DNA from 3 places in the Streptomyces griseiscabiei genome. Region 1 is predicted to be linked to each of the others. Evidence: riboswitches for the same ligand, from Rfam matches in the RefSeq annotation. Region 1 holds a riboswitch; each other region holds the start of a gene.
What was found. Region 1 has a riboswitch for cyclic di-AMP ahead of J8M51_RS10665 (C40 family peptidase). Riboswitches for the same ligand answer to the same signal wherever they lie in the genome.
Positions count from the first base shown of each region.

Region 1 (10,135 bases):
GATGGATCCGTACTCGAAGTTGTTGGAGGAACGGATCGTGTTCCTCGGGACGCCGATCGACGACACCTCGGCGAACGACGTGATGGCGCAGTTCATGCATCTCGAGTACCAGTCGCCGGACCGCGACATCTCGCTGTACATCAACTCGCCGGGCGGCTCGTTCAGCGCGATGACGGCGCTCTACGACACGATCCGGTTCGTCACCTGTGACGTGGAGACCATCTGCCTCGGACAGGCGGGTTCGGCCGCCGCGGTGCTGCTGGCGGCGGGCACGCCCGGCAAGCGGTTCATGCTGCCGGGGGCACGCGTGCTGATCCATCAGCCGGAGGTGAGCGGCCGGATCGAGGGGCAGACGAGCGATCTGGTCATCCAGGCCGCGGAGTTGACGCGCAACCGCCGGATGCTGGAGGAGATGCTCGTCCGGCACACGGGGCAGAGCCCGGAGCGGGTCGGCGCCGACATCGAGCGGGACAAGTTCCTCGACGCCGAGGCGGCGGTGGCGTACGGGCTGGCCGACCGGGTGATCCCGAGCCGCAGGAGCTCCCACCCGCTCCCCGGCGCGAGGTGAGGCGCGGATGCTGCCACCGGAACTGCCGCCGCTGCCCGCGCTCACCCGCGCCGAGGCGGAGCTGATCGACCGTTACCTGGACGTGGTCGATCTGCTCGGCCGGATCAATCCGGCTCGCCCGGGCGACACCTACCGCGGGTTGCGCGCGGCGCAGGCGCTCGTCGCCAAGGCGATCGCACTGCGCGAAGCGCTCGAACTGATGCACAGGCGCGGGGAGAACGAGGTGCACGCCCCGACCCTCGCGCGGGCGCTGCGGGTCCTCGACGGCGAACGACGGGCCGGCCGCGTGGCCCTGCCCCCGGAGCCGGAGGACTCGCCCGCCTGAGCACAGGAACTCACCTCCCCCGCACGGGACCGCTCGGCCGTCTGAACCGATCCCGGGCCGTTCGCCGTACTACTGACGGAGCGTCCGGTCCGGGTTTCCCGCCCTCCGGACGGCCTACCGTGATCGACCCATCGGCCCATACGTCATGAGGACCTGTGAAGTTGCGCAACATGCCTGGTACATGGCCGGAACGCCTCATTCCGGTGCTGGTGCGGACCTCCTCGACCAGTGGGACACAACAGCCGAAAAGGCTCTGTCCACCCGAACGGTCGAGTGGTGAGTAAGACCACAAATCCACGGTTCCGTTGGGATTTTCGGACGTCCGTGCGCCAAGATCCCTTCCTGACGACAAGCCCCCGCCGCAGCGGCGGGGCGATCCGGGTGGACGCCGAGTCCTGCCGCTACCCGGATGACCGGTCGACAGGAGTGCATCGGCAGGAGTGGAGGACCCAAGCACGACGGGTCGCCGGAACGGTCAAGCCATGACCGGGCCGAGCAGCCCTTGGGGTGAAGCCGCGTCAGCGGCCGGGCAACTTCGCCAGCCCGAATCCGACAGGTCATCCTTCACAGGCGGCTGACGAAGGGTTGCGCATGTCTGCGCTGAATCGTGTCCCGTCGCTGTTGACCCGGGCCGGCACGGCCTCGGCTCTCACCATCGCCGCAGTGAGCGGCAGCATCGTGGTCCCGGGCGCCGCATCCGGCGCCGAGGCCGCCACAGTGGCGTCGAAGGCACTCAAGGTCGCGGCTTCCAAGAAGGGCTCCCCTTACAAGTACGGCGCCACGGGCCCGGGCAGGTTCGACTGCTCAGGGCTGACGCTCTACTCGTTCAAGAAGGCGGGCAAGAAGCTGCCCCGTACTGCTCAGCAGCAGTACAACAAGACGAAGCACATCTCCGCGAGCAGCCGCAAGCTCGGAGACCTCGTCTTCTTCCACTCGGGCTCGAACGTCTATCACGTCGGTATCTACGCGGGGAAGGGAAAGATCTGGCACTCGCCGAAGACGGGTGACATCGTCCGGCTGCAGAAGCTCTGGACGAAGAACGTCTGGTACGGCCGGGTCCGCTGACCCACCGTCGGGGGCGGCGGAGGCTCCGCCGCCCCCGACGGGCGCCCTCGACGGGTGCCGCCAACGGGCGCCCCCGACCGGCATCCCACCGGCGACCACGCCTCGAACAGGCGTGCCATGGCCGGATCTGGTTACCCGTCCGCCCATGGCCGACGAACACACCGTCCCCGCACGCAACGAGACCCCCCTCGAACGCGCAGACCGCAACTTCTCCGAACTGCTCCAGGAGCTGCGGGTCACCCAGACGGGGGTGCAGATCCTCTTCGCGTTCCTGCTGACGCTGGCCTTCACCCCGCGCTTCCCGGAGCTGGACTCCGTGCAGCGCGCCACCTATGTCACCACCCTGCTCCTCGCGGTCCTCGCTGCGGCCCTCTTCACCGCCCCGGCCGCACTGCACCGTTCGCTCTTCGGGCAGAACGCCAAGCCCGTCATCGTCCGGGTCTCCTCCCGGCTGGCCGGCGCGGGCCTGGTGGTGCTGATCCTCGCCTTCGCCGGATCCGTCCTGCTGGTCGTGGATGTGACGCTCGACCGGGCGGCCGGCATCGCCGCCGGGGCCGGCACCCTCGTCGGATGTGTGTTCCTGTGGGGTGTGCTGCCGCGGCTGGTGGGACGCGCGCACTCCCTCAGGTCTCCTGCGGACCGCCGGCCGTGACCGGCTGGACGGGAACCGTCCACGGAAGTTCGATCGCCACCGTCTTGCCGCCCTCCCGTGTGGGTCTGACGCTCAGCCTGCCGCCGCACTCGGCGGTCAGCCAGCGGATGATGACCATGCCCCGGCCGTTGTCCTGCTGGACGGCGGCCGGCAGCCGTTTCGGGAAGCGTGGGTGACTGTCGGTGACGCCGATGCGCAAGTGCTCGTCCCGGTCGAGCGCGAGGTCCACGGTGAACGTGGGCGACTGGCCCAGGGTGTGCTGGACGGCGTTGGTGGCGAGTTCGGACACGATCAGGCGCACGGTGTCCGCGATGTCGGTGTCGCCCGGCAGGCCCCATTCGGCGAGCACACTGGCGACGTAGTTCCGGGCCGCGGACACCGAGGCGGGATCGCTCGGCAGAGTGACGGATGCTTCCAGGTGATCTGCCATGGCGAGGCGTCCCTTTCCCACGGGACCGGTGTCCGACAGGGAGCGGATGGTTCGACTACGGTCCCGGACTGGTGCTTCGCGCCAGACTGCCACTACCTGGGCCGTCACGGGTGGCGATCCACCAAGATATGCATATATCTGTCGCTCGAAGCGGTGAACTATCCGACGGCCGACCGTATTTGGGTGAGGGTTTCGTCCATCCTCTGTCGTCACCCCGACTTCGCGCGCCGGGCGGAAGGAGAATCCCATGCAGTACGGTCCGGCGGTGCGCCGCCGCAAGCTCGGTGCCGAGTTGCGTGTCCTGCGCACCCGTTCCGCGCTCACCAGTATCGAGGCGGCCCATCGCGTGGGCTGGCACCAGTCCAAGGTGAGCCGGATCGAGACGGGCGCCAGCGGGGTGAAGCCCGCGGACGTCCGCAGGCTGCTGGACGCCTACGGGGTCGACGACACGGAGTTACGGGAACTGCTGCTGGCGCTCGCGGGCTCCGAGGACGGCGGCGGGCGGCACAACTGGTGGCACGCGTACCGGGGTGTACTGCCGCCGACGTACCGGGACTTCATCAGTCTGGAGTCCCAGGCCGGCGGGATGCGGACGCTGGAGACCTCGGTGGTGCCGGGACTGCTGCAGATCCCCGAGTACGCGCGGGCGGTGACCCGGGCCGCGGTGGAGGGGCTGGAAGACGACAAAATCGACGCGCTCGTGGAGGTGCGGCTCGCGCGGCAGGAAGTGCTGCGCGGGAGCCCGCCGATGCGGCTGAGCGCGGTGCTCGACGAGGGCGTTCTCCGACGTGAGGTGGGCGGCCCCGAGATCATGACCCGGCAGCTGGTCCGTCTGGTGGAGGCGGCGCGCCTTCCCCAAGTGCGACTGCAGGTGCTCCCGTTCACTGCCGGGGCGCATATCGGCCTCACCGGCCCTTTCGTAATTTTCTCATTTCGGAGCACATCTGATCTGGACGTGGTTGTTCTCGACCACTTGACGAGTAGCCTCTACCTCGAACGGAAAGAAGACCTCAAGGCGTATGTCGAGGCCTTCAACGCCCTTCAGATCCACGCCCTTTCGCCCGAGGACTCGTTGGATTACATCGCCGGGCTAGCCGCCGGCGCGTAAGGAGGCACCATGTCCGCACTGCCTCGGAACGTACCCACCAGTACCGAACTGCGCGAAGTGCGATGGCTGCGCAGCAGCCGCAGCACCGGAATGAACAACTGCGTGGAGACGGCCCGTCCCGGGTCCGGCCGCTGGGCCGGTCTGGTGGCCGTACGCGACTCCAAGAACACGGCGGGGCCCGCCCTGCTGTTCGACCCCGACGCCTGGGAGGGATTCATCACCACGCTGCGGTGACCACCACCGGCAGCGTGCGCACTTCCGCTTGCGGCGACGCTCGGCCGGGACGCCGACTCACGGTCGCGTATCGCCGATGATCCCCACGGCTCGGTCGATCTGCCCCTGTGTGAGATCCGCGCGGGCGGTCAACCGCAGCCTTGAGACGCCGTCGGGCACGGACGGTGGGCGGAAACAGCCGACGGCGAGACCCGCCGCCCGGCAGTCCGCCGCCCACCGGACCGCCTGATCCGGCGACGGCGCGCGTACGGACACCACGGCGGCGTCGGGCCGCACCGCTTCATGGCCCGACGCCGTCAGCCGTGTGTGCAGCTCCCGCGCCACCTCCCGGGCCCGCGCCGCCCGTTCCGGCTCGCGGCGCAGCAGCCGCAGCGCGGCGAGCGCCGCGCCGGTGGCGGCCGGGGCGAGGCCCGTGTCGAAGATGAACGTGCGGGCCGCGTTGACCAGGTGGTCGATGACCTTCGCCGGGCCGAGGACGGCGCCGCCCTGGCTGCCCAGCGACTTGGACAGGGTGACCGTCACGACCACGTCGGGGTCGCCCGCGAGCCCGGCCGCGTGCGCCGCGCCCCGGCCCCCGTCGCCCAGCACACCGAGCCCGTGGGCGTCGTCGACGACGAGCCCGGCGCCGTACTCCCGGCAGACGGCGGCGAGGGCGGCCAGCGGGGCGGCGTCGCCGTCCACGGAGAAGACGGTGTCGGAGACGGCGACGGCGGGCGCCCCGCCGCCCGTGCCCAGCGCCTTGCGGACCGCCTCCGGGTCGGCGTGGGCGACGACCTGGGTGGTGCCCCGGGCCAGTCGGCAGCCGTCGATGAGGGAGGCGTGGTTGCCCGCGTCGGAGACGATCAGGGAGCCGTGCGGGGCGAGCGCGGTGACGGCGGCGAGGTTGGCGGCGTAGCCGGAGGAGAAGACGAGGGCGGCCTCGAAGCCGCAGAAGTCGGCCAGTTCCCGTTCCAGTTCGCCGTGGAGCTCGGTGGTGCCGGTGACGAGCCGGGAGCCGGTGGCCCCGCCGCCCCACCGGCGCGCGGCCTCGGCGGCGCCCTCGGTGATCTCGGGGTGCCGGGCCAGACCGAGGTAGTCGTTGCTCGCGAGGTCCAGCAGCGGCGAGTCGGCGGGGCGGGGCCGCAGGGTCCGTACGAGCCCGGCCCGGCGGCGCGCCGAGGCCTGCTCGTCGATCCAGCCGAACGCCATGGGTCCTCCGGGGTGGTGTGGGCACCCCGGCGCGCCGGGCCGTCGTGGACGGTCCCGGTGGGGGCTTTTGTAGGCAGTGCACAGACACTAACGGCAGGACCGGCCGCCCACGATGTGGTGATACCCACACGCCGATCCCACTCTGTTGTCCGAACTCTCCTTGGCCGGGAGCGGTCCCGTAGGACAGGATCGGCTCTCATGGACCTGCTGAACACGCTGGTGGACAAGGGGCTGCGGCGCGAGCCGCTGAGCCGTGCCGAGGCGCTCGCCGTCCTCGGCACCTCCGACGACGAGCTGTTGGACGTGGTGGCCGCGGCCGGGAAGGTGCGCCGGCACTGGTACGGGCGCCGGGTGAAACTGAACTATCTGGTCAACCTCAAGTCCGGGCTCTGCCCCGAGGACTGCTCCTACTGCTCCCAGCGGCTCGGCTCCACCGCCGGCATCCTCAAGTACAGCTGGCTCAAGCCCGACGAGGCGTCCAAGGCCGCGGCGGCCGGGCTCGCCGGGGGTGCCAAGCGGGTCTGTCTGGTGGCGTCCGGGCGCGGTCCGACCGACCGGGACGTGGCCCGGGTCTCCGACACGATCAGGACGATCAAGGACCAGAACGAGGGCGTCGAGGTCTGCGCGTGTCTGGGCCTGCTCTCCGACGGACAGGCGGAACGGCTGCGTGAGGCGGGCGCGGACGCCTACAACCACAACCTGAACACGTCCGAGGCGACCTACGGCGAGATCACGACCACCCACACCTACGCCGACCGGGTGGACACCGTGCAGAAGGCGCACGCCGCCGGTCTGTCGGCGTGCTCCGGGCTGATCGCGGGCATGGGCGAGAGCGACGAGGACCTGGTCGACGTGGTCTTCTCGCTGCGCGAACTGGACCCGGACTCGGTGCCGGTGAACTTCCTGATCCCGTTCGAGGGCACTCCGCTGGCCAAGGAGTGGAACCTCACCCCGCAGCGCTGTCTGCGCATCCTGGCGATGGTCCGGTTCGTCTGCCCGGACAGCGAGGTGCGGATCGCGGGCGGCCGGGAGGTCCACCTCCGCACGATGCAGCCGCTCGCCCTACACCTGGCCAACTCCATCTTCCTCGGCGACTACCTCACCAGCGAGGGCCAGGCGGGGAAGGCCGACCTGGAGATGATCGCGGACGCCGGCTTCGAGGTGGAGGGCACCGACCAGGTGACCCTGCCGGAGCACCGGGCGCACGTCGCCGCCGGTGGGGGTTGCGGGTCGCGGGAGAGCGCCGGGTGCGGGTCGCACGCCGAGGGCGGCTGCGGGTCGCACGCGGGCGCGGGTTGCGGGTCGCACGCGGGGGGCGGGGTGTGCGGTTCCGCCGCCGAGGCCCCGGCCGCCGAGACCTCGGCCGGAGAGGCCCGTACGGATCTCGTGGCCGTACGCCGTCGGGGTGCCGGCACCGATCTCGCGCCCAATGCCTGATCAGCCCCACCTGACCGTGCCGGAGCTGCTGGAGCTGGACCGGCGGCATGTGTGGCATCCGTACGGGCCCATGCCGGGCCGGCGGGACCCGCTCGTCGTGGAGTCGGCGAGCGGGGTCCGGCTGAGGCTCGCGGACGGCTCGGGCGAGCTGGTCGACGGCATGTCCTCGTGGTGGTCGGCGATCCACGGCTACAACCACCCCGTCCTGAACGAGGCGGTGCGCGAGCAGCTCGGCCGGATGAGTCATGTGATGTTCGGCGGGCTCACCCACGAGCCCGCCGTACGGCTGGCGAAGCACCTGGTCGATCTGTCCCCCGAGGGCCTGGAGCATGTGTTCCTCGCCGACTCGGGGTCGGTCTCCGTCGAGGTCGCGGTCAAGATGTGCCTGCAGTACTGGCGTTCGCTCGGGCGTCCCGGCAAGCAGCGGCTGCTGACCTGGCGCGGCGGCTACCACGGGGACACCTGGCAGCCGATGTCGGTGTGCGACCCCGAGGGCGGGATGCACGAGCTGTGGCAGGGCGTCCTGCCCCGGCAGGTGTTCGTGGACCCGCCGCCGGTGGAGTACGAGGAGGCGTACGCGCAGGAGCTGCGCTCGGCGATCGAACGGCACGCCGACGATCTGGCCGCCGTGATCGTGGAGCCGGTGGTGCAGGGCGCGGGCGGAATGCGGTTCCACTCCCCCGCGTATCTGCGGGTGCTGCGCGAGGCGTGCGACGCGCACGACGTGCTGCTGGTGTTCGACGAGATCGCGACCGGGTTCGGGCGCACGGGCGCGCTGTTCGCGGCCGACCACGCGGCGGTGACGCCGGATGTGATGTGTGTCGGCAAGGCGTTGACCGGCGGTTATCTGACGATGGCGGCGGCGCTGTGCACCGCCCGGGTGGCCGACGGGATCTCCCGGGGCGAGGTGCCGGTGCTGGCCCATGGGCCCACCTTCATGGGCAACCCGCTGGCCGCGGCCGTCGCCTGTGCCTCGATCGAGCTGCTGCTCGGTCAGGACTGGCTCGCCGAGGTCAAGCGCGTCGAGACGGGGCTGCGCGACGGGCTCGCGCCGGCGCGCGAGGTCCCGGGGGTGAAGGACGTGCGCGTCCTCGGCGCGATCGGTGTGGTGCAGCTCGACCACCCGGTGGACATGGAGGCGGCGACGGCGGCCGCGGTCCGCGAGGGCGTGTGGTTGCGGCCCTTCCGGGATCTCGTCTACACGATGCCGCCGTACGTCACGGGCGACGAGGACGTGGCGCGGATCGCGCGCGCGGTGTGCGCGGCCGTGCGGGAGGGATGACATGACGGTCCTGGTGATCACGGGGACGGGCACGGAGGTCGGCAAGACGGTCGTCACGGCGGCCGTCGCGGCGGCGGCCGTCGCTGCCGGGCGGTCCGTGGCCGTGCTCAAGCCCGCGCAGACGGGTGTACGGCCGGACGAGCGCGGCGACGCGGACGAGGTGGCCCGGCTCGCGGGGACCGTGACGGCGCGTGAGCTCGCGCGCTATCCCGAGCCCCTGGCCCCGGGGACCGCGGCCCGGCGGTCCGGGCTGCCGCCCGTGCACCCCGAGGACGTCGCCGAGGCGGCGGCCAAGCTGGCCGTCGACCACGATCTGGTCCTGGTCGAGGGCGCGGGCGGCCTCCTCGTCCGGTTCGACGAGGCGGGCGGCACCCTGGCGGACACGGCACGGCTGCTCGCGGCGCCGGTCCTGCTGGTCGCCCCGGCCGGGCTGGGCACGCTGAACACGACCGAGCTGACGGCCCGCGAACTCGCCGCGCGGGAGCTGGAGCTGGCGGGCGTCGTCATCGGCAGCTGGCCCGGTTCGCCGGACCTGGCGTGCCGCTGCAACCTGGCGGACCTGCCGGTGGTGGCGAACGCTCCGCTGCTGGGGGCGGTGCCCGCGGGGGCGGGGGCGTTGGCCCCGGCCGACTTCCGCGTGGCGTCCACGGGTTGGCTGGCGCCGCGGTTGGGCGGCGCGTGGGACGCCGCCGCTTTCACGGCGGCGCAGGGTTCCGCCGACGTCTGAGGCCGACCGCGCGCCCCGTCAGGGGCGCGGCTGTCACGGCGCCGACTGCTCACCCAGCAACCGCACCAACTCGATCCGCGACCTGATCCCCAACCGCGAGAACACCCCCCGCAGATGGTGGTCGATCGTGCGCGGGCTCAGCAGCAGCCGCGCGGCGATCTCCCGGTTGGTGGCGCCCTCCGCCGCCATGCGGGCGATCATCAGCTGCTGGGCGGTGAGGCGGGCGGCGAGATCCTCGGTGCCGGGCGCGGCGGGGGCGCGCTCCCCGAGGGCCCGGAGCTCCGCACGGGCCTGGGCCGCGCAGTGCGGTGAGCCGAAGTGGTCGAAGGCCTCCAGCGCGCTGTGCAGCCGGTCGCGGGCCTCGGTGCGGTTGCGGAGCCGCCGCAGGGCGCTGCCGAACAGGAGTTCCGTACGGGCGCGTTCGAAGTCACGGGTGCCGGAGGCGTGCAGGTCGAGCGCGGTGCGGTAGTGCTCGACGGCCTCCTCCCCGGTCGCGAGGAGGGCCCGGCAGCGGGCGCTGAGGGCGAGGTCGTCGGCGCTGCGGACGGTGCGGGCCCAGCGGTCGTAGTCGGCGTGCGCGGCGACGGCCACCCGGGTCTCGCCGGTACGGACGGCGGCCTCGACGTAGTGCGGGGTGGCGAGGTGCCGGATGGCGCGGTGGCCGTGTCCGGGGCCGAACCCGGCGAGGGCGCGGAGCCGGGCGGCCGAGGCGGCGTACCGGCCGGTGCTCAGGTCGAGGAAGGCGAGGGCGAAGATGGCGAGCGCGGCGGGCAGTCCGAGGCCGCGCTCCAGGGCGTAGGCGCGGGCGGACTCGGCGCGCTCCCGGCACACCTGCTCGTCGCCGGTGACGGCGGCGAACATCGCGAGGGCGGCCTGCAGATGGCAGGCGCCGTTGTCCTGCCCGGTGGCGTGCGCCTGGCGCAGGGCGTCCAGGGCGGCGGCCTCGGCGGCCTTGGGGCGTCCGGTCCAGAACTCGGCGTAGGCCCGGAACTCCATGGCCTGCGGCACGGTCACCGTCTCGCCGCGGGCCCGTGCGGAGGCGGCGGCGCGGGCGGTGGCGGTGAAGGCACGGGTGTGGTCGCCGAGGAGGAGGGCGGCGATCCCGGAGTGGATGAGCTG
Region 1 covers NZ_JAGJBZ010000001.1:2,478,015-2,488,149, forward strand. The annotation lists gene J8M51_RS10655 (ATP-dependent Clp protease proteolytic subunit) at 1-568, shown strand, start outside; gene J8M51_RS10660 (hypothetical protein) at 576-893, shown strand; cyclic di-AMP (ydaO/yuaA leader) riboswitch at 1,311-1,481, shown strand; gene J8M51_RS10665 (C40 family peptidase) at 1,485-1,958, shown strand; gene J8M51_RS10670 (DUF6328 family protein) at 2,104-2,610, shown strand; gene J8M51_RS10675 (ATP-binding protein) at 2,582-3,040, opposite strand; gene J8M51_RS10680 (helix-turn-helix domain-containing protein) at 3,288-4,148, shown strand; gene J8M51_RS10685 (DUF397 domain-containing protein) at 4,158-4,382, shown strand; gene J8M51_RS10690 (8-amino-7-oxononanoate synthase) at 4,440-5,570, opposite strand; gene bioB (biotin synthase BioB) at 5,769-7,007, shown strand; gene J8M51_RS10700 (adenosylmethionine--8-amino-7-oxononanoate transaminase) at 7,000-8,289, shown strand; gene bioD (dethiobiotin synthase) at 8,291-9,016, shown strand; gene J8M51_RS10710 (helix-turn-helix transcriptional regulator) at 9,050-10,135, opposite strand, start outside.

Region 2 (10,135 bases), on a different contig from region 1:
GAGAAACGGTCCCGGTCCCGGTCCTTCACGGCCATGTCCCGCTTCCCCTTCTTCTGCTGCCTTCTGCTGCTGCCTTCTTCCGCGTGTACGTGTCTCCCACGCGCGTACGTCCCCGCACACGGTACGGGACCGGTACGGGGACGTACGTACGACTGGCGCGGGCCGGGCCCTTAACGGCTCAGCCCTTGGAGCGGCTCAGCCCTTGAAGCGCGGGAAGGCGCTGCGGCCGGCGTAGACCGCGGCGTCGTCGAGGATCTCCTCGATGCGCAGCAGCTGGTTGTACTTGGCGACGCGGTCCGAGCGGGCCGGGGCGCCGGTCTTGATCTGGCCGCAGTTCACGGCGACGGCGAGGTCGGCGATGGTGACGTCCTCGGTCTCGCCGGAGCGGTGGGACATCATGCACTTGAAGCCGTTGCGCTGGGCCATCTCGACGGCGTCCAGGGTCTCGGTCAGCGAACCGATCTGGTTGACCTTGACGAGCAGGGCGTTGGCGGAGCCCTCCTCGATGCCGCGGGCGAGGCGCTCGGGGTTGGTGACGAAGAGGTCGTCGCCGACGATCTGGACCTTGTCGCCGAGCTTCGAGGTGATGGTGTTCCAGCCGGCCCAGTCGTCCTCGAACAGCGGGTCCTCGATGGAGACGAGCGGGTAGGCCGCCACGAGCTCCTCGTAGTACTCGGTCATCTCGGCGGCCGAGCGGGACTTGCCCTCGAACTCGTACTTGCCGTCCTTGTAGAACTCGGACGCGGCGACGTCGAGCGCGAGCGCGATCTGCTCACCGGGGACGTAACCAGCCTGCTTGATGGCCTCGATGATGAGGTCGAGCGCGGCGCGGTTGGACTCCAGGTTCGGGGCGAAGCCGCCCTCGTCGCCGAGACCGGTGGACAGGCCCTTGGTCTTCAGCACCTTCTTGAGGGTGTGGTAGACCTCGGCACCCCAGCGCAGGGCCTCGGAGAAGGACTCCGCGCCGATGGGGGCGATCATGAACTCCTGGATGTCCACATTGGAGTCGGCGTGCGAGCCGCCGTTCAGGATGTTCATCATCGGAACGGGCAGCAGGTGCGCGTTCGGGCCGCCCAGGTAGCGGAAGAGCGGGAGGTCGCTGGCCTCGGAGGCGGCGTGGGCGACGGCGAGGGAGACGCCGAGGATGGCGTTGGCGCCGAGGGAGCCCTTGTTGTCGGTGGCGTCCAGGTCGAACATGGCCTGGTCGATCAGGCGCTGCTCGGTGGCGTCGTACCCGACGAGCTCCGGGCCGATCTGCTCGATGACCGCGAGGACGGCCTTCTCGACACCCTTGCCGAGGTAGCGGTTCGGGTCACCGTCGCGCAGCTCGATGGCCTCGAAGGCACCCGTGGAGGCGCCGGACGGAACGGCGGCACGACCCGTGCTGCCGTCGTCGAGGCCGACCTCGACCTCGACCGTGGGGTTGCCTCGGGAGTCCAGGATTTCCCGGGCTACGACGACGTCGATGGACGGCACGAGCATCTCCTTCATGGGATGTGACGCTGAAAGTGCGGGGCCCGCGGGCCTTGCGACTAGAGCCTAACCGCCCCCGGGCCGTCGGCAGCCGACCGACCGTCCCGTGGACAGACAGACGGTACCCATTGTTCCCTGCCGGAACAAAGGGGGGTGGGCGAGAAAGTGAACAGAAGGGGGAACGGCCCTCTCTCCGGACAGAGAAAAGCCCCGCCCCGGTGCGTACGGGGGAATGCGCACCGGAGCGGGGAGCCCGTGGGGACGGGGGGACGGCCCTCACGAGGCCTTCACTATGGAGGACACGGATGTGAGCGGGCTGTGGTTCAGCTGGGGAGCGGCCGGATTTTTCGGCCCAGCCCGACCCGCCCTCACCGAGCCGGATCCGTCCCCACCGGCTTCGACGGGTCAGCTCAGGTGGAGCTGCTGGCCCGGGTAGATGAAGTCGGCGTCGTCGATGATGTCCTTGTTCAGCTCGAAGAGCTTCTCCCAGCCACCCTTGACGTTCTTCTTCTCGGCGATGCCGCTGAGGGTGTCGCCCTTGACGACCTTGTACTCGCCGTCGCCCTTCTTGACCTTCTTGCCGGTCGGGGTCTCGACGGTGGCGCGCTCGGAGGAGCGGGAGGCGCGGGTGTCCTCGGTGCTCTTCTGCGCGCTCTTCTCCGTGCTCTTCTGCGTGTTCTGCTGCGTGGAGCCGGAGTTCGTGTTGCCGCCGGAGGCGGCGGCGCCGTCGTACGAGGCGCCGGACAGGCCGGTGCCGCAGACCGGCCAGGCACCCTTGCCCTGGCCCGCGAGGACCTTCTCGGCGACCGCTATCTGCTGGGCCTTGCTCGCCTGGTCGGCGGTGGAGGCGTACTGCGTACCGCCGTAGGCGGCCCAGGTGGAGGCGGAGAACTGCAGGCCGCCGTAGTAACCGTTGCCGGTGTTGATGGACCAGTCGCCGCCGGACTCGCACTGGGCGACGGTGTCCCACTCGGAGGCGGTGGCGGCGGAGGCGCTGCCGGCGGCCATCAGCGGGGCGGCGATGGCGGCGGCGCCGGTGACACCGGCGACGGCGATGGCGCGAGCGGCCTTGGACGGGCGACGGTGCTTGCCCTTGCTGGAGAACAGCATGGAGAGATCCCCTCACCGACGCCTGCGAGGTGAGCTGTCGGGTTCGGGCCGGTTGAGTTGCCCGGCCGCGCTCGCTCGCCTTCCGGCTCGCTTCACGCGGCTTCACCCCGAGCCGGTCCAGCGTGAACCGCTGGGCCCGGCACTTACCTTGGGTCCCCCGCTCCTGCCTACGGCGCTTGACGCGACGACTGTTCCTTGCGGCCGTTGGCAGGATTCGGCGTACGACCGCAGGGGCCCGCTGTGGCGAGCGGTCACGACCGTAAACAGGTGATTGCCCGAATTTCAAAGACGATCACGGGGTCTGTGATTCATCTCCCATGTAGATCAAAACGGGCATTCAGGGGCGAACCATGACCCGAACTACCGCTGCTTTTCGCCCGTTTCGGCACCGACTTCGAGGGTCTGACCGGGAAGGATAAGGTCCGGGTCAGTTCCGACCGTGTCCTCGTTCTCGGCGTACAGCCCGCGCCACCCGCCGTCCAGGCCGAGCGAGTTCACGATGCCCGTCAGACTGTCGCCCGCCTGGACGGTGTAGGCACCGTCGGCGGCCTCGCGCGCCGTGTCGCCGCCGCGGGAGGCGTGCCGGCCGGAGGACTTGGAGTCGGCGGCACGGGAGCCGTCGTCGGCCGCGTCCGCGCCGGTACCGGCCCCCGTGTCGGCGCCGGCGCTCTCGTCGGCGCTGGCGCCCCGGTGACGGCCGGTACCGCTGTCGCCGTCATCGGGAGCCGTGGAGCTGTCACTCTGGGGCGACTTGCCCGATTCGGTACCGTTCTCGGTCTTGGCGGAGCCCTCGGAGGCGTCGGCGTTCGAGTCGCCCGACGCACCGGAGTCGGCCGAATCGCCCGAACCGGCCGACTGGGTCGAGTCGGCCCCGTCCGCTGCGCCGGACCCGTCGACCCCGTCGGCCTCGTCGTCCCGATCGGTCGAAGCGGATGAATCCGATGAAGCGGATGAATCTGATGATTTCGATGAGTCAGACTTTTCGGACGAGCCGTCCGACCCCGACCCCGACCCCGACTTCGTCGAGTCGTCCACGACCCCCGTGTCCACGTCGGCGGAACCGGAGTCGCCGCCGAGGTTGTGGAGCAGTCCGCAGGTGGCCCAGACGCCGACGCCCTGGTCGGCGAGCACCTTCTCGGCGACCGCGATCTGCTGGGAGCGGCTGGCCTGGTCGGCGGTCGTCGCGTACTCGAGACCGCCGTACTTCTCCCAGTTGTCCTGGGTCAGCTGAAGGCCGCCGTAGCGTTCGTTCCCGGTGTCCGCGCTCCATGAGCCGCCGCTCTCGCACTCCGCGACCTGGTCCCAGGTGGTTCCGCTGGCCGCGCTCGCGCCGGTGGCGCCGAGGAGTGGGATGGCGATGGCCGATCCGGTCACTCCGGCCGCGACGAGGAGGGCCGGAGCCTGACGGGGGCGACGGTGACGACCGTTCCCGGAGAGCATGCGGTTGCCTTTCACACGACAGCAGTGACCTGTGCGAAGGGTGTGGTGCCCCCTTCGCACTGACGTGTGAACGTAGCCGCAGTCGATCAGTTGTCACAAGTTAATGCAGCGCAGATCACGTGAAGATCACAGACTTGAGGGAGCGTCATCTTCCTTCGCGGAATGGGGTAGTGCTACAGGCTGCCTGGGTACTACTACGTACCGCTCATGCCGGGCTGCTCACAGACCGCTCTCGCGGGGTGAATTCGACCGGAAGCGTGCGCAACCCCCGCATGATGAGCCCTCCTCTCCATCTCAGATCGGCCGGATCCACCGCGAGTCGCAGGTCGGGGAGGCGGGTGAGGAGCGTCGCCAGCGCGGTCTGTCCTTCGAGGCGGGCGAGGGGGGCGCCGAGGCAGTAGTGGATGCCGTGGCCGTAGCCGAGGTGCTGGTTGTCACGGCGGGAGAGGTCGAGGGTGTCGGGGTCGTCGAAGCGGGCGGGGTCGCGGTCGGCCGCGGCGAGCACGACGAGGACGGGGTCGCCGGGGGCGATGTCCTGGCCGCCGATGGTGAGGGGCTCGGTCGCGAAGCGCCAGGTGGCGAGTTCCACGGGGCCGTCGTAGCGGAGGAGTTCCTCTACGCCGGTCTCCAGCAGCTCGGTCTCGCGGGCGGCCAGGGACGCCTGGAGGCGGGCGCGCTGCTCGGGGTGGGTGAGGAGGGCGTAGGTGCCGTTGCCGATGAGGTTGACGGTGGTCTCGAACCCGGCGAACAGCAGGATGAACGCCATCGCCGCGGCCTCGTTCTCGGTGAGGTGCTCACCGTGGTCGGAGGCGCGGATGAGCGCGGAGATCAGATCCTCGCCGGGGGCGGGGTGTTCGGTGAGACCCTCGCGCTTGCGGTGGATGAGGTCGGCGAGATAGCCGCGCATCTTCTTGACCGACCGGGCGACGCCTCCCCTCGGCCCACCGCCGTGCCGGATCATCATCCCCGCCCAGTCCCGGAAGTCGTCCTGGTCCTCCCGGGGGACGCCGAGCATGTCGCAGATCGCGTAGATGGGCAGGGGGAAGGCGAACTCGTGGATGAGATCGGCCTCGCCCTTCTCCGCGAACCGGTCGATGAGCTGATCGGTCAACTCCTGGACCCGGGAGGCGAACTCGGCGACCCGGCGGGGTGTGAACGCCTTGGAGACGAGCCGGCGCAGCCGGGTGTGGTCCGGCGGATCGATGTTCAGCAGATGCGTCATCAACTCGGCCTTGCGCTCACCGGGGATACCGGTCTTCCCCTTGGCGTGCGCGGGCTCGTCGTGATGCGCGGGGTTCTTGGACAGCCGCCCGTCGGCCAACGCCTGCTTGGCGTCCCCGTACCGGGTGACCAGCCAGGCCTCCACCCCACTGGGCAGCCGCGTCCGGTGCACGGGCGCGTGCTCCCGCAGCCAGGCGTACGCCGGATACGGATCGGTGGCGAACTCCCAGGTGAAGAGCTCCGGAGCACCGGTTCCCGTGGGGGTGTCTTCGGGGGTGCCGGTGGGTGTTCCGGTGGATGTTCCGGTGGATGTTCCGGTGGGTGTGTCTTCGGAGTTGCCTGTGGGGCTGCCGGTCGGCGGGGGTGCGGGCTGGTTGGTCACGCGTCGACGGTATCCGGCCGCCGCGGTGCTCCTCCGTCCGTCCCCGGTGCGGGGTCGGGGAGGAGGACGACCCGGTCGAGCGTGGGGTCGAAGCCCAGCACCGGACGGTCGTACGCGCCCTCCGGACACATCAGCACCGGCTTGCCGAGGCGGCGGCCGATGGAGCGCAGGAAGTGGCAGAACGCGTCGAGCCGGTCCTGGTCCTGGATCTCCCGCAGGTCCACGTCGAAGTCGATCTCCTCGTCCGAGAGGAAGCGGAAGATCGCCAGCAGGTCCCCTGTCGGCCAGACCCTCAGTCGGGGGCATTCCGCGTCGAGCGGTCGCGTCAGTATGTGGACCGCGCTCGGCACCGCGAGACGTGTGGCTCCCTCCTCGTACTCGTGGTGCCAGCCGCTCTCCTCGACGAGGTCGAGCAGGGCCTGCCAGTCGCCCGGTGCGGTGTCCGGGACGTAGAGGTCCGGCAGTGAGCCCATCAGGTCGGGGTCGAAGTCGTCCTTCGCCTCGTCCCACAGCAGGTCGGGAGTGGCCCGGCTCCGGTGCATGTCAGTCGGCGTCCAGGCCCTCCGCGGCGCGGATGGCGTCGCGGTAGGTGCGGGCCGCCGCTCTCAGTGCGGCTTCCGGGTCGATGCCCTCGGATTCGGCCTGGGCGGCGAGGGCGAGGAGTCGGTGGCCGATGTCGTCGGCGGACGGCAGGGCGACGGTGAGGCCGGCGGTGCGGACGCGGGAGGAGAGCTTGGCGGCGAGGGCGAGGCCGGGCTGGCCGAGGGGGATGCCGTCGGTGACCGACTCGCGCCGCTTCTCCACGGCCTTCGTGCGGAGCCAGTGCGCCTTGACCTCCTCCGGGGTCGTGGCCGTGGCGTCGCCGAAGACATGGGGATGGCGGTGGATGAGCTTGGTGACGATGCCGGCGGCGACGTCGTCGACGGAGAAGGGGGTGTCGGGGTCGTCCTCGGCGATGCGGGCGTGGAAGACGACCTGGAGGAGGACGTCGCCCAGCTCCTCGCGGAGTTCGTCGCGGTCGCCCTCCTCGATGGCCTCGACGAGTTCGTACGCCTCCTCGATGCCGTACTTGGCGAGGCCCTTGTGGGTCTGCCGCGAGGACCAGGGGCATTCGGCGCGGATGCGGTCCATGACCTGGACGAGGTCGAGGAGGCGGGCGCCGGGGAGGTCGTAGGAGGCGGGGAGCAGCTCCAGGGACGGCATCCGGACGCGGCCGGAGCCGGCGAGGCGGGCGAGGCCGTCGGTGAGGCGGGGTTCGCCCTCGGCGGTGGCCAGGACGACCACCGTGCGGTCGCCGGCGCAGGCGTCGACCAGGTCCTCGGCCGTCGGAGTCGCCCGCTCCACCACTATGCCCGCCTCGCGGAGATAGGGGAGCTGGGGATGCGCCTCGTCCGCGCAGAGGACGCGGTCCGCCCCGTGCAGCGCCTGCCAGGCCGGCCAGGAGAGCAGGCCGGGCGCGACCCGGTGGCTGGTGGTGAGCAGGACGACTCGGCCCGGGGAGGGGGAAGGGGTCTCGGGGGCCATGGGGGCGGGGGCGCCGGCGGGGCGGTGTGCGTTCACACGACGAACGTAACCCACGTCACGGACGACCCCCGAAGTTATCCACAGGCCGACGGACGGACTCGCGCCACATCCACAGGCGGGGCCCGCCCGTCCACATCCACAGGCCCGCTCGTCCGCGTCCACAGGCGGGGTCCGCCCGTCCGCGTCCACGGGCCGGGGCAACGCGCGCCCCGCGCCCGGGCGCGGGGCGTGTCCGCCCGCTACGCCGGCTTCTGCGAGGCCGGCGCCGTGACCTCCTTCAGCCAGGGCGTCTTCGCGTCCAGCAGGCCGACCCTGCCGGACGTCGGGTCGACGCCCCAGCTGCCGTAGCGGGGGTTGAGGTCCACGTCGAGCTTCTTCGAGGCCTCGGAGAGGGCCTTCCAGAAGACGACGCCTCCCTCCTGCGTGTTCAGGTCGGCGCCCACGGCGGTGGAGAGCTTCTGGACCTCGACGTCGCTGCGGAGGCTCTCGTCCAGCTGCTCGGGGGCGACGCTGTAGCGCTGCAGATAGGCCGTCTCCAGTGCCTCGGCCCCACCGGCCTGCGCCTCCAGGTCGGCACGGTACTGCTGGACTTCCTTGCGGGTGACGGTCACACCGGCGTCGACGAGCGCCTGGTCGAGGACCTTCTCCAGGACCATGCTGTTCAGGGTGTTCCGGGTGAGGGCGCTGCTCTGGGCGACGGCCTGCTCGTACTGGCTCTCGTCCGTGCTGGCGGCGCGCTGGGCGGTGCGCACCTCGTTCACCCGGTTCTCCAGCTGCGCGACCGTGATCCGGTCGTCGCCGACGACGGCCGCCGCGCCGGGATGCGCGTCGTTCCCGCAGGCGGTGAGGAGCGGCGCCGCGGCGGTGATCGCGGCGGAGAGGACGAGCGCGGTGCGACGGCGGCGGTGCAAGTGGGCCTCCCGAGGAGATTGTGCGGCGGTGCACAAAGTCTTGCGGTGATCGATGGTAGGCAGTGGCCCTGCTCTCGGCCAGCCATTCGACCAACGATTCACGCCGACTTCGGGCACCGCCCTCCGCCACGTCCGGCTCAGCCCACGGCCGGGGACGGCCGCCGCCGTCGGCCGGGGTGGTGCGGACAGGCGGCCCGGCGGGAGCGTCAGCCGCGTACCTGGCCCAGCCACTGCAAGGTCCGCCGGACCTCGCCGACCAGCGGGTGGGCCGGTCCGCGCAGTCGCTCCACGTCGAGCAGCAGCCGGCCCAGGGTCTCGTGGGCGGCGCCGCGGTCGCCGAGGGCGAGGAGCAGATGGCCGATGCGGCGGCGGACGTCGAGGGAGAGCTCGGGGTCGCCGCCGACGTACTGGTTCTCGTAGTACGGCAGCAGGGAGCGGTACTCGGCGAGGGCCGCGGCCGGTTCGCCGAGCTGTTCGAGGCACTGGGCGGAGTCGTAGCGGTAGCGCAGCGCCTGGGGGTCGGCCTGGCCCGCCTCGGCGGCCCGCTCGTCGGCGAGGCGGCGCAGCTCGGGCAGGGCGCGGCGGTACTGGCCGTCGTCCATCAGCGTGGCCGCGTACTGCTTGCGCAGGGTGCGGACGACGGGTGAGTGCTCGCCGTGCTGGGCGGCGGCGGCCGGGAGGATCGCGCCGAGGATGTCCACGGCCTGGGTGATGCGGCCCTCGCCGAGGAGCCGCTTGACCTCGTCGACGGCGCCCGCGACATCGGGCTTGTCGGCGGCGGGCGCGGGGTCGGGCGCGGCGGACGGCTGCGGCGCGGGGATGCGGGCCCGGTCCGGCCAGGGGGCGTGCGGGCGCAGGAAGGGGCGCGTGGGGTCGAGCGGGGAGCCGGTGGGCATCCCGCGCGCGGGGAGCAGTGGCAGGAGCTGTTCGTAGGTCTCCTGCGCGGAGGACGGGCGGTGCTGCGGGTCCTTGGAGAGCAGCCGCAGGACCAGGGCCTCCAGGGTCTCGGGGACCTCGGGGCGCAGCCGGCGGACGGGGACCGGCGGCTCGTAGAGATGGCGGTGGAGGACGCCGAGGGCCGTGGAACCGGTGAACGGGACGTTCCCGCTGAGCAGTTCGTGGATCAGCACACCCAGCGCGTACAGGTCGGTGTACGGGCCGACCGCGCCGCCCATGGCCTGCTCGGGGGCCATGTAGGCGGGGCTGCCGATGGGCGAACCGGTGTGGGTGAGACGGGTGGTGTCGGTGTCCATCACGGAGGCGACGCCGAGGTCGAGGACGGTGACCGTGCCGTCCTGCTTGACCATCACGTTCCGCGGCTTGAGGTCGCGGTGGACGATCGGCACCGCGTGCACGGCGGACAGCACGGCGCACAGCTGCGCGGCGACCGACACGGTCCACTGCCACGGGTACGGGTCGTGCTCGGCGAGATGGTCGGCGAGGTCGGCCCCGTCGACGTACTGCATGACGAGGAACAGCTCCTCGCCCTCGCTGCCCGCGTCGTGCACGGTCACCAGGCCGGGGTGGTCGACCTGGGCCGTGACCCGGCACTCGCGCACGAAGCGGCGGCGCAGCTCGTCGGCCTCCTGGCCCGCGACCTTGTCGGGGCGCAGCAGCTTGACCGCCACGCGCCGGTCGAGACGCTGGTCGTACGCCGTCCACACCTGGCCCATGCCGCCCTGGCCGATGAGCGTGGACAGTTCGTACCGTCCGGTGATCAGGCGTCCGGTGCCCGGTCCCTGGGTCACCGGTCTCCCTCGTGCTTGCGGAGGTAGTCGCTCAGCTCGTCCAGCTCGGCGCGCACCTGGTCGATACGGGCCGGCCCGGGACGCTGCGGCTCGGGCGCCTGCCGCGGCGGGGGCTGGTGCTGCACGGGCGGCTGCGGGGCCGGCGGGGCGGGGGTGTGCGGAGCCGGTGTGTAGGGCTGCGGAACCTGGACCGGCGGGTAGCTGTATCCGGTCTGCTGGGGGTTGTACCCGGTCTGCTGGGAGTACGCCGTGGTCTGGGCGTACGGCGACGGCTGGACCCGGCGGCGGCTGAAGTGGCGTATGTCCGCGGCCAGGTAGTACGCGAC
Region 2 covers NZ_JAGJBZ010000006.1:38,339-48,473, reverse strand. The annotation lists gene J8M51_RS44810 (FtsB family cell division protein) at 1-35, opposite strand, end outside; gene eno (phosphopyruvate hydratase) at 196-1,476, opposite strand; gene J8M51_RS44800 (LysM peptidoglycan-binding domain-containing protein) at 1,879-2,583, opposite strand; cyclic di-AMP (ydaO/yuaA leader) riboswitch at 2,588-2,768, opposite strand; gene J8M51_RS44795 (transglycosylase family protein) at 2,944-4,023, opposite strand; gene J8M51_RS44790 (cytochrome P450 family protein) at 4,229-5,626, opposite strand; gene J8M51_RS44785 (hypothetical protein) at 5,623-6,168, opposite strand; gene J8M51_RS44780 (nucleoside triphosphate pyrophosphohydrolase) at 6,170-7,150, opposite strand; gene J8M51_RS44775 (SurA N-terminal domain-containing protein) at 7,390-8,061, opposite strand; gene J8M51_RS44770 (serine/threonine-protein kinase) at 8,268-9,761, opposite strand; gene J8M51_RS44765 (hypothetical protein) at 9,806-10,135, opposite strand, start outside.
Region 2: another riboswitch for cyclic di-AMP. It lies ahead of J8M51_RS44800 (LysM peptidoglycan-binding domain-containing protein); the one in region 1 lies ahead of J8M51_RS10665 (C40 family peptidase).

Region 3 (10,135 bases), on a different contig from region 1:
GACCACCGTGTCCGCACTCTCGTCACCCTCGGCACCCCGCACGGCGGCACCCGTGCCGTGCCGCTGGCGGACGCGCACCCGATCGTCCGCCAGATGCGGCCGGGTTCGCAGGTGCTGGAGGAGTTGAAGGAGCCGGCGCCGGGCTGCCGTACGCATTTCGTGGCGTTCTGGAGCGACCTCGACCATGTGATGGCTCCGCTGGAGACGGCCTGCGTCGACCACCCGGACCTGATGGCACAGAACATCCAGGTCACCGGTATCGGCCATCTCGCCCTGCCCGTGCACCCCGCCGTCGCCGCAGGCATCCGGGAAGCCCTCGACACCCCGCGGACGCACGCCCGCGCCACCGCCCGCCCCGGCGGCCTGACCGTGGCCTGAGCATCCGGCGGCCCGAGCACCCGGCCACCCCGACAGCACGGCGGCGGCCCCACCAGCTCGGTGACGTACGACACAGGGCGGCGAAACAGGGACGTACGGCGTCAAACATGACGCACGCCCACACGCCCCCGTCACGCACCCGACGCGCGACACCCCACCCGACGACATCAACGCGCCCCCGTCCGACGCACCACCACCCGGCGAAACGTCTCGCCCCCGGCGGCACGGGCGTCTCACACCCCTCACACAGCAAGCCAGTTTCGAACAACCTTCGAACGCAAGGCCAAAGTCGTGCCCACAGACCGCCGAAAGACGCTCGAATGCCCGTTTCCTGCGCGCGTGAAACCCGTTGAAGATTGTCGCGCCCGCATACCGCCGGGTACAGTCACCGCACTGCTCTGCCAGCCCCTGTCGTCGAGGCGAAAGAGAAGTTGGTGAACGATCGTCACCCGTCGGGGACCGCAACACCCCCGGCTCCGGCTTCCGAAGCCGACCCGGCGCACTACGCGTCGTACGGCCACCAGGAAGCCACGTACGGCGACTTCACCACGTACGGCGACTACCCCGCCACCGGTTTCGACTCCGGCAACGGCGCCCAGGCGACCGTCACCGGGACCTTCGCGACCGACCCGCTCTTCGGTGACCTGCCGGGCAATGACACCGGCACCGGCACCGGCACCTACGACGCCTCCCAGTGGGCGACGGGCAGCCACCAGACGCTGAACTACGACCCGTACGCCGCGCAGCACCAGGCCGCGTACGACACGGGCAGCTACGACACGACGTCCTGGTCCGCCGGTTACGAGCACCTCTCCCAGGTCCCGACGCAGTCCACCGGACCCGACGCGAGCGGGCAGTGGGACGCGAGCGGCTGGCTGCAGGCCGAACAGTCCGACGAGTCCGGCCAGTTGGGGCAGTCGGACCAGACCCAGCAGTGGATCGGCACCCAGCACTTTGACACGGGCGCGTTCGACGCCACACAGTGGAACAGCGACGGCACCCCGGCGGGTGACGAGCACGGCGGTTCCGCGTCCGAGTCGTACGAACACGCGGGCAGCGGCGCCGAGTCGTACGACGCGCACGAGCACCCGCAGACCGTCATGGTGGATCTGTCGGGCGTGGACCTCTCGGCCGAGGCCGCCGACTTCCACCAGCAGGCGACCGCCACCTTCGAGCAGATCGCCCCGTACGACCAGGACGAACACCACCTCGCGGACGGCGAGTTCGAGACCGACGACGCGGACCGCGGCGCCGTTCTCCTCGACGGCGAGGAGGAGGTCGTCCCGGCCGCAGCCGCAGGCGCGAGCCCCGGCCGGGCGGCCGGCCGCGCGGCCTCCCGGTCCCGCCGGAAGCCTCCGGCCAAACGTTCCGCCCTGCTGACCGTGGCCGTTCCGTCGGCCTGTGTCATGGGGGTCGCGGGCATCGCGGCGGCCTCGGTCGGCGCCACGTCGGACGACACGGAGACGACGGCGTCGGTCAAGTCGGACGACGCCACGGCCGTGAAGCCGTCCACCGCCAACAACCAGCTCGACACCCAGCTGGAGAGCCTCTCCGCCGAGGCCGACGACTTCGCCGACCGGGCCAGCCGGACGCAGGAGCGCATCGACCTCAAGGCCCAGCAGGAGCTGGAGCAGAAGAAGGCGGCGGCCGAGGCGGCCCGCAAGGAGCGACTGCGGCCGAAGTTCGCGCTGCCGGTCGCCCGCCACGGGCTCAGCGCGTACTACGGACAGTCCGGCGTCAACTGGATGTCCCTGCACACCGGCATAGACTTCCCCGTCACGTACGGCACCCCCGTGATGGCCGCGACCGACGGCACCGTGCGCACCCAGTGGAACAGCGCCTACGGCAACATGGTCATCGTGACCGCCAAGGACGGCACCGAGACCTGGTACTGCCACCTCTCCACGTACAAGGTCGCCTCCGGTACGACGGTCAAGGCCGGCGACACCATCGCCTACTCCGGCAACTCTGGCAATTCGACCGGCCCGCACCTGCACTTCGAGGTGCACCCGGCGGGCGGCTCCGCGATCGACCCGCTGCCGTGGCTGCGCAGCCACGGACTGGACCCGACGTAACCGCGACCGGCACGCGGGACAGCAACGAGGAACAAGGAACATGACTCGGGCCCCTGCTGAGCAGGGGCCCGAGTCATGTCACCTGGCCGAAGGCCTCACCGAAGGACCGCCGGCTACAGCTTCTCCACCGGCGCGTAGCGCAGCAGCAGCCGCTTGGGCTTTGCGTCGCCGAAGTCGATCGTCGCCTCCGCGTTGGCGCCCGCGCCCCCGACACCGACGACCGTGCCGAGGCCGAACTGGTCATGGGTGACGCGGTCGCCCACCGCGAGCGAGACCACCGGCTTCTCGTCGCCCCGGCGGGTCGCGAAGCCGGACGCGCCGGAGGCCGAGGAACGGGAGCGGGAGGACGACAGCGAGGACACGATCCCGGAGGCCGGTCCCGAGGACACCGGCGCGGTCGCCCCGGTGCGCTTCCACTCCAGGTGCGTGGCCGGGATCTCCTCCAGGAAGCGGGACGGCGGGTTGTACGAGGGCTGGCCCCAGGCGCTGCGGAGCGCGGACCGGGTGAGGTAGAGCCGCTCCCGGGCGCGGGTGATGCCGACGTACGCGAGCCGGCGCTCCTCCTCCAGCTCCTTGGTCTGGCCGAGGGCGCGCATGTGCGGGAAGACGCCGTCCTCCATGCCGGTCAGGAAGACGACCGGGAACTCCAGGCCCTTGGCGGTGTGGAGGGTCATGAGCGTGATGACGCCGGAGCCGTCCTCCTCGTCGTCCGGGATCTGGTCGGAGTCGGCGACCAGCGCCACCCGCTCCAGGAAGGCGGGAAGTCCGGCGGGCGTGACGGCCGCCGCCTCGCCCTCGGTCTCGCCCTCCGCCGCACCGGACTCCTGCTCGAACTCCAGGGCGACGGCGGCGAGTTCCTGGAGGTTCTCGATACGGGTCTCGTCCTGCGGGTCGGTGGAGGCCTGCAACTCGGCGAGATAGCCGGTGCGTTCGAGCACCGCCTCCAGGATGGTCGCCGGTCCGGCGCCGGACTCGACGACGGTCCGCAGGTCCTCCATCAGCGTGTTGAACCGCTTGACCGCGTTCGTCGACCGGGCCGCCATGCCGTACGCCTCGTCGACCCGCTTCAGGGCCTGCGGGAAGCTGATCTTCTCGCGCTGGGAGAGGGCGTCGATCATCGCCTCGGCGCGGTCGCCGATACCGCGCTTGGGCACGTTGAGGATGCGGCGCAGCGGGACGGAGTCCTCCGGGTTGGCGAGGACCCGCAGATACGCGAGGACGTCCCGGACCTCCTTGCGCTCGTAGAAGCGGACGCCGCCGACGACCTTGTACGGCAGGCCGACGCGGATGAACACCTCTTCGAAGACACGGGACTGGGCGTTCGTCCGGTAGAAGACGGCGACGTCACCGGCCTTCGCGTCGCCCGCGTCCGTCAGTCGGTCTATCTCGTCGGCGACGAACTGGGCCTCGTCGTGCTCGGTGTCGGCGACATAGCCGGTGATCCGGGCGCCCGCGCCCGCGTTGGTCCACAGGTTCTTGGGGCGGCGGGACTCGTTGCGCTCGATCACCGCGTTGGCGGCGGAGAGGATCGTCTGGGTGGAGCGGTAGTTCTGCTCCAGCAGGATCGTCGTCGCGTCCGGGTAGTCCTCCTCGAACTGGAGGATGTTGCGGATGGTCGCGCCGCGGAAGGCGTAGATCGACTGGTCGGCGTCACCGACGACGCACAGCTCGGCCGGGGGGACGTCCCACTCGTTGGGCGGGACGTCCACCGGGTGCTCGGAGGTACCGACCAGCTCTCTGACCAGGGCGTACTGGGCGTGGTTGGTGTCCTGGTACTCATCGACGAGGACATGCCGGAAGCGGCGGCGGTAGTGCTCGGCGACGTCCGGGAAGGCGCGCAGCAGATTGACCGTCGTCATGATCAGGTCGTCGAAGTCCAGCGCGTTCGCCTCGCGGAGGCGGGACTGGTACATCGCGTAGGCCTGGGCGAGGGTCTTCTCGAAGCCTCCCCCACTCTCGGCTCCGCTCGACCGGGAGGTGCCCCCAGCGGCCTGGGCGGCGAAGTCCTCCTCGTCGATCAGCTCGTTCTTCAGATTGCTGATCTTGGCGCTGAAGGACTTGGGCGGGAAGCGCTTCGGATCGAGGTCCAGATCACGGCAGACGAGCGCCATCAGCCGCTTGCTGTCGGCGGCGTCGTAGATCGAGAAGGAGGAGGTGAAGCCGAGCTTCTTGCTCTCGCGGCGCAGGATGCGTACGCACGCGCTGTGGAAGGTCATGACCCACATCGCGTGGGCGCGCGGGCCGACGAGCTGCTCGACGCGCTCCTTCATCTCGCCGGCGGCCTTGTTGGTGAAGGTGATCGCGAGGATCTGGCCGGGATGGACCCGCCGCTCGCCGAGCAGATGGGCGATGCGGTGGGTGAGCACCCGGGTCTTGCCGGAGCCGGCGCCCGCGACGATGAGCAGGGGTGATCCGGCATGCACCACGGCCGCACGCTGGTTCTCGTTCAGCCCGTCCAGGAGGGCCGCCGCGTCGATCGCGGGGCGGGGAGCGCCGTCGCGGTAGTACGCGTCACGGTCCGGTGGCGCGTCGAACTTCCCGCCGAACAGATCGTCCGGAAGCGGCTCCGGTACGTGATCGTCCTCGGGCGGCGGCGGGGGTTCCTCCGCGTGGCCGCGGGGGGCCTGGAGGTCCGCCAGGAAGCTGTCGTCAAAGAGGCTGCTCATCGCTCTCCGAGTCTAGGCGCCCCCACTGACAGCGAGAGGCCGCCCCGGGAAGTCCGCACTCGTCCACATCCGCCACACACCGCGACCGCCGTACGACGGTGAGCGAGCGAGCCTACCGCCTCTCGCGTCGAAGAGGCTAAGGTCACGAAAACGTATCGGGCATATCGAACATCAACCTTCACACGGGCCACACGAGTTGGCTAGCTTTTTCCCCAGGACCGTACGACCCAACCGGCGAACGTCGCCGGGCCGCACGGCCTCCGCCGAGTCCGGTACGCCTTACGTGGGCGCCGGAGCCGGGGACCCACCGATCCTCCGGGGTGAATCGGCCCGACCGCCGCACGCGGCAAGGGCCGTAGGGCAAACCTTCCGAAGCTTGCGCCCGAACCCGACAGCTAACTCGGTAGGCGGACAACGGAAGGAGACGCCGAACCATGGCGCCGCACCGCAAGCCGCGTCCGGCCGGCCGGACGCGCGCGGGCATCCGCACCCCCGCCCTCGCCACCGCCGCCCTCACCTCCGTGGCCCTGCTCTCGCAGACCGCCACGGCCGCGCCCTCGACCGACGACAAGCCGAGCCTGGAGGAAGTCGAGAAGAAGGTCGACGACCTCTACCGCGGGGCCGGGGCGGCGACCGAGGGCTACAACGCGGCCAAGGAGAGGACGACCAAGCAGAAGAAGCAGGTCGAGACCCTCCTCGAAGCCGTGGCCAAGCGCCAGGAGAAGCTCAACGACGCGCGGGAGGAGCTGGGTTCGTTCGCAGCGGCCCAGTATCGCGACGGCGCGGCGGCCCCGGACCAGGCCTCGCTGCTGCTCGCGGACAACCCGCAGGACTACTTCGACCAGAACCAGCTGATGGACCGTTTGACGGACCGCCGGCAGGACGCCGTCGACGCGTACGTCACCGAGCAGGCCGAGGCGACGGAGCAGCGCCAGGAGGCGAGCGACGGCCTCGAACAGCTCACCGAGACGCAGAAGACCCTCAAGGCCCGCAAGGCCACGGTCCAGGCGAAGCTGGCCGAGGCCCGCGAACTGCTCTCCACCCTCACCGTCGAGGAGAAGACCCGGCTCGCCGCGATCGAACAGCGCGAGCAGGAGGAGGCCGACCGCAAGGCCGAGGAACTCGCGCGGCAGCAGGCGGCGGCACAGCCGGCCCAGGAGACCCGGGACGACCAGGGAACTCAGGGGAGCCAGGGAACTCAGGGGACGGTCCAGGAGGAGACCTCCACCGGTACGGAGACCTCCACCGGCACCACCACCGAGACCGCCGCCCCGGCCGAGGACTCCACCTACGCCTCGAAGGCCGCCAAGGCCCTCGCCTTCGCCCGCGCGCAGATCGGCAAGCCGTACGTCTGGGGCGCCACCGGCCCCGGCTCCTACGACTGCTCAGGCCTCACCCAGGCCGCCTGGAAGGCCGCCGGCGTCGACCTCCCCCGCACCACCTACGACCAGGCCGGCACCGGGACCACCGTCTCCCTGGCGAACGCCAGGCCCGGCGACCTGATCTTCTTCTACGACAACATCGGCCACGTCGGCCTCTACATCGGCAACGGCATGATGATCCACGCCCCGAAGCCCGGCACGTACGTCCGCGAGGAGTCGGTCTTCTACGACGGCGAGTCGTCGATCCACAGCGTGGTGCGGCCGGCGTAGACCGTCAGGTCCAGAGCACCGCGATGAAGACGTTCACGACGGTCAGGGCGCCCACGAGTCCGAACAGCGGCTTCTCCACCGTCTCGTCGTCCCGCTTCACATAGACCAGTCCGAGGATCACGATCAGCAGGGCGAGCTTCACGCCGATCTTGATGTTGTCGACGGGCTGGTCGTCGGCCTGGTTGAGGCCGACGAGGAGGGCGCCGGTGACCAGCATGGTGAGGGCGCCGTGGAGCATGGCCGGGACGAAGCGGGCGGCGCCCTGCCCCATGGCCTTCAGCTGGGTGAGGAAACCGCCCAGGAGCGAGGCGATGCCGATGATGTGGAGGGCGACGAGGATGTGGATGAGGACGTCCATGCGCGGAGCCTAGTGAGAGGCCCGCGCCCCGTCGGGCACGGGGGCGGGCGAGACGCTTCACCGATCGTGCATATATGCGCCGCATAGCACCGTCCCACCTCCGATAGGTCCGAAATCGCCGCATCGGTCATCGCGCAGCGTGAAGTCGGCGGCGCCCCGGCGGGATCACGGTCACATACGGTCACCTCACGGTCGGTGCGCGCCACTTCCGTACAACGCGTTACCGGCCCCTCACAGCCAGGTTTAGCGTCCTCCCTCAGGTGACCGGCTCCCCACCGCCGCCCGGGCCAGGGGCGGCAGTCGGCCACCCCCGCCGAGAAGGTCCGGCGGCGTCCCGCTCCCCCTGTGCGGGCCGCCGCCGGACGTGTCACCGCTCCCCCCAGGCGGTCCGTACGGACAGACCCTGTCCGTACCGCGGACGGCGGTCGTACGGAGAGGACACGCACCCCACGTGGCAGCGCACCGCAAGCCCAGACAGCGCTCACTCGGCGGCCACACGGTCCGCACGGCCGCGACGTTCGCCCTCGCGGGCGCGGCGACCGCGACCGGCTTCGACGGCACCGGGCACGCCGATCCACAGCTCACGCCCGACCAGGTCAGGGCGAAGGTGGACAAGCTCTACCAAGAGGCCGAGGTCGCCACCGAGAAGTACAACGGCGCGAAGGAGAAGGCCGACAAGGCGCAGGAGAACCTCGAAGAGCTGCGCGACCAGGCCGCCCGCCGCACCGACCGGCTCAACTCGGCCCGCGACGAACTCGGTTCGGTCGCGGCGGCGCAGTACCGGGGCGGGGGCATGGACCCGTCCTGGCAGCTCGCCCTCTCCGCCGACCCGGACCAGTACCTGGACGGCGCCGCCCTCGCCGAGCGCGTCGGCAGCCGGCACTCGGCCGATGTGGCGAGCGTACGGAAGCAACTGCTGGAGATCGAACGGCTGCGCGGCGCCGCCCGCGTCGAACTCGGCACGCTCAAGACCCGCCAGTCGGAGCTGAAGCGGCACAAGAAGACCGTCACCTCGAAACTGACCGACGCCCGGCAGTTGCTCGACCGGCTCGGCACCGAGGACCCGGCCCGGCTCGACGCCCCGGGCGGCACCGCCGGGCACGCCTCCCGCTCCTCCGCCTCGGCCCGCCGCGACCTCACCGGCCCCGCCTCCCCCGTCTCCGCGTCCACCGGGGCCCCCAACTCGCGCGCCGCCGCGGCCGTCTCCTACGCCTACTCCAAGCTCGGCAGCCCGTACGTCTGGGGCGCCACCGGCCCCAACGCCTTCGACTGCTCCGGCCTCACCCTCGCCGCCTACCGCGCCGCCGGTGTCTCCCTCCCCCGCACCACCTACTCCCAGATCGCCGCCGGCCGCCGCGTCGCCCGCTCCGAACTCCGCCCCGGCGACCTCGTCTTCTTCTACTCCGGCATCAGCCATGTGGGCATCTACGTCGGCAACGGCCAGATGATCCACGCCCCGAACCCATCGGCCCCGGTCCGCGTGGCCCCTCTCGACGAGATGCCGTACGCGGGGGCCACGCGGGTGGTCTGAGCCGGGGCTCAGCCAGGCGGCCTCGGCCCGGGGAACGGGCCGGGCCGGGCCGGGAGCGGACGGATACCGGTCCGTGAGTGTGCGGGCGGGCGCCCGATCGGCCGCCCGCCCGGCTCTCAGACCAGGCGTCGCGCCGTCGCCCATCTCGTCAGCTCATGCCGGTTGGAGAGCTGCAACTTCCGCAGTACGGCGGAGACATGGGACTCCACCGTCTTCACCGAGATGTAGAGCTGCTTGGCGATCTCCTTGTAGGCGTAGCCGCGGGCGATGAGACGCAGGACCTCGCGCTCGCGCTGGGTGAGCCGGTCGAGATCCTCGTCGACGGGCGGGGCGTCCGTGGAGGCGAAGGCGTCCAGGACGAAGCCGGCCAGACGCGGGGAGAAGACCGCGTCTCCCTCCTGGACCCGGAAGATGGAGTCCACCAGATCGGTGCCGGTGATCGTCTTGGTGACATAGCCACGCGCACCTCCCCGGATCACTCCGATCACATCCTCCGCCGCGTCCGACACGGACAGGGCGAGGAACCGGACGGGCTGCTCGGCGTCCGCCATCAACGCCGAGCAGCGGCGCAGCACTTCGACCCCGCCGCCGCCGGGCAGATGCACGTCGAGGAGCACCACCTCGGGCCGGGTACTCGTGATCACCGAGACCGCCTGGTCCACGTCGGGCGCCTCCCCGACGACCTCCACGCCCGTGCGGTCCGTCTGCCCGATCTCGGCCTGGACTCCCGTCCGGAACATCCGGTGATCGTCCACCAGCACGACCCGGACATGCCGCCCGGGCCCGGAGACCCCGGCCCCGGGTCCGGCGCCGGCCCCGGCAGCGGGCTGAGCGGCGCCGGCCTCGGTTCCGGCTCCTTCCGCAGCCGTGGCGGTCGGCCCGGCCGTGGCGGATTCGCCGGGCACGCCCTCGGCCGCGTTCGTGCCCCTCGCGGCCGGGCCTCCCTGGTCCCCTGCCGGGCCGGTGCCCGAACCGCTCTGTGCGGCAGTGTCGTTCGCCCCGTTCGCGTCACTCATGACGTCGTCTCCGCCCTCTCCATCTCCAGCTCGACCTCCGTGCCGCCGTCCGGTACGGCGCGGAGCCGTGCCGTACCCCCGTTGCGCTCCATACGGCCGATGATCGATTCTCTGACGCCCATGCGGTCGGCGGGTATCGCGTCGAGGTCGAAGCCGGGACCGCGGTCCCGGACGGACACGAAGACCGTCCTTCCCTCGACCTCGGCGAAGACCTGCACGGCGCCGCCCTCGCCACCGTACTTGGCGGCGTTCACCATCGCCTCGCGCGCGGCCTGCATCTGCGCGGTCAGTCCTTCGTCGAGGGGGCAGTCGCCGACGACGACCACCTCTATGGGGACGCCGTGCTTGTCCTCGACCTCCGCCGCGTTCCGTCGCACGGCCTCGGCGAGCGTGTCCGGCTCCTCGTCCTCGTCCTTTCCGGTGCCCTCGGGTTTGTACAGCCAGTTCCGCAGGTCGCGC
Region 3 covers NZ_JAGJBZ010000003.1:1,057,947-1,068,081, reverse strand. The annotation lists gene J8M51_RS38725 (lipase family alpha/beta hydrolase) at 1-378, shown strand, start outside; gene J8M51_RS38720 (M23 family metallopeptidase) at 813-2,453, shown strand; gene pcrA (DNA helicase PcrA) at 2,567-5,119, opposite strand; cyclic di-AMP (ydaO/yuaA leader) riboswitch at 5,371-5,544, shown strand; gene J8M51_RS38710 (C40 family peptidase) at 5,554-6,771, shown strand; gene J8M51_RS38705 (hypothetical protein) at 6,776-7,129, opposite strand; gene J8M51_RS38700 (C40 family peptidase) at 7,581-8,660, shown strand; gene J8M51_RS38695 (response regulator transcription factor) at 8,777-9,676, opposite strand; gene J8M51_RS38690 (ATP-binding protein) at 9,673-10,135, opposite strand, start outside.
Region 3: another riboswitch for cyclic di-AMP. It lies ahead of J8M51_RS38710 (C40 family peptidase); the one in region 1 lies ahead of J8M51_RS10665 (C40 family peptidase).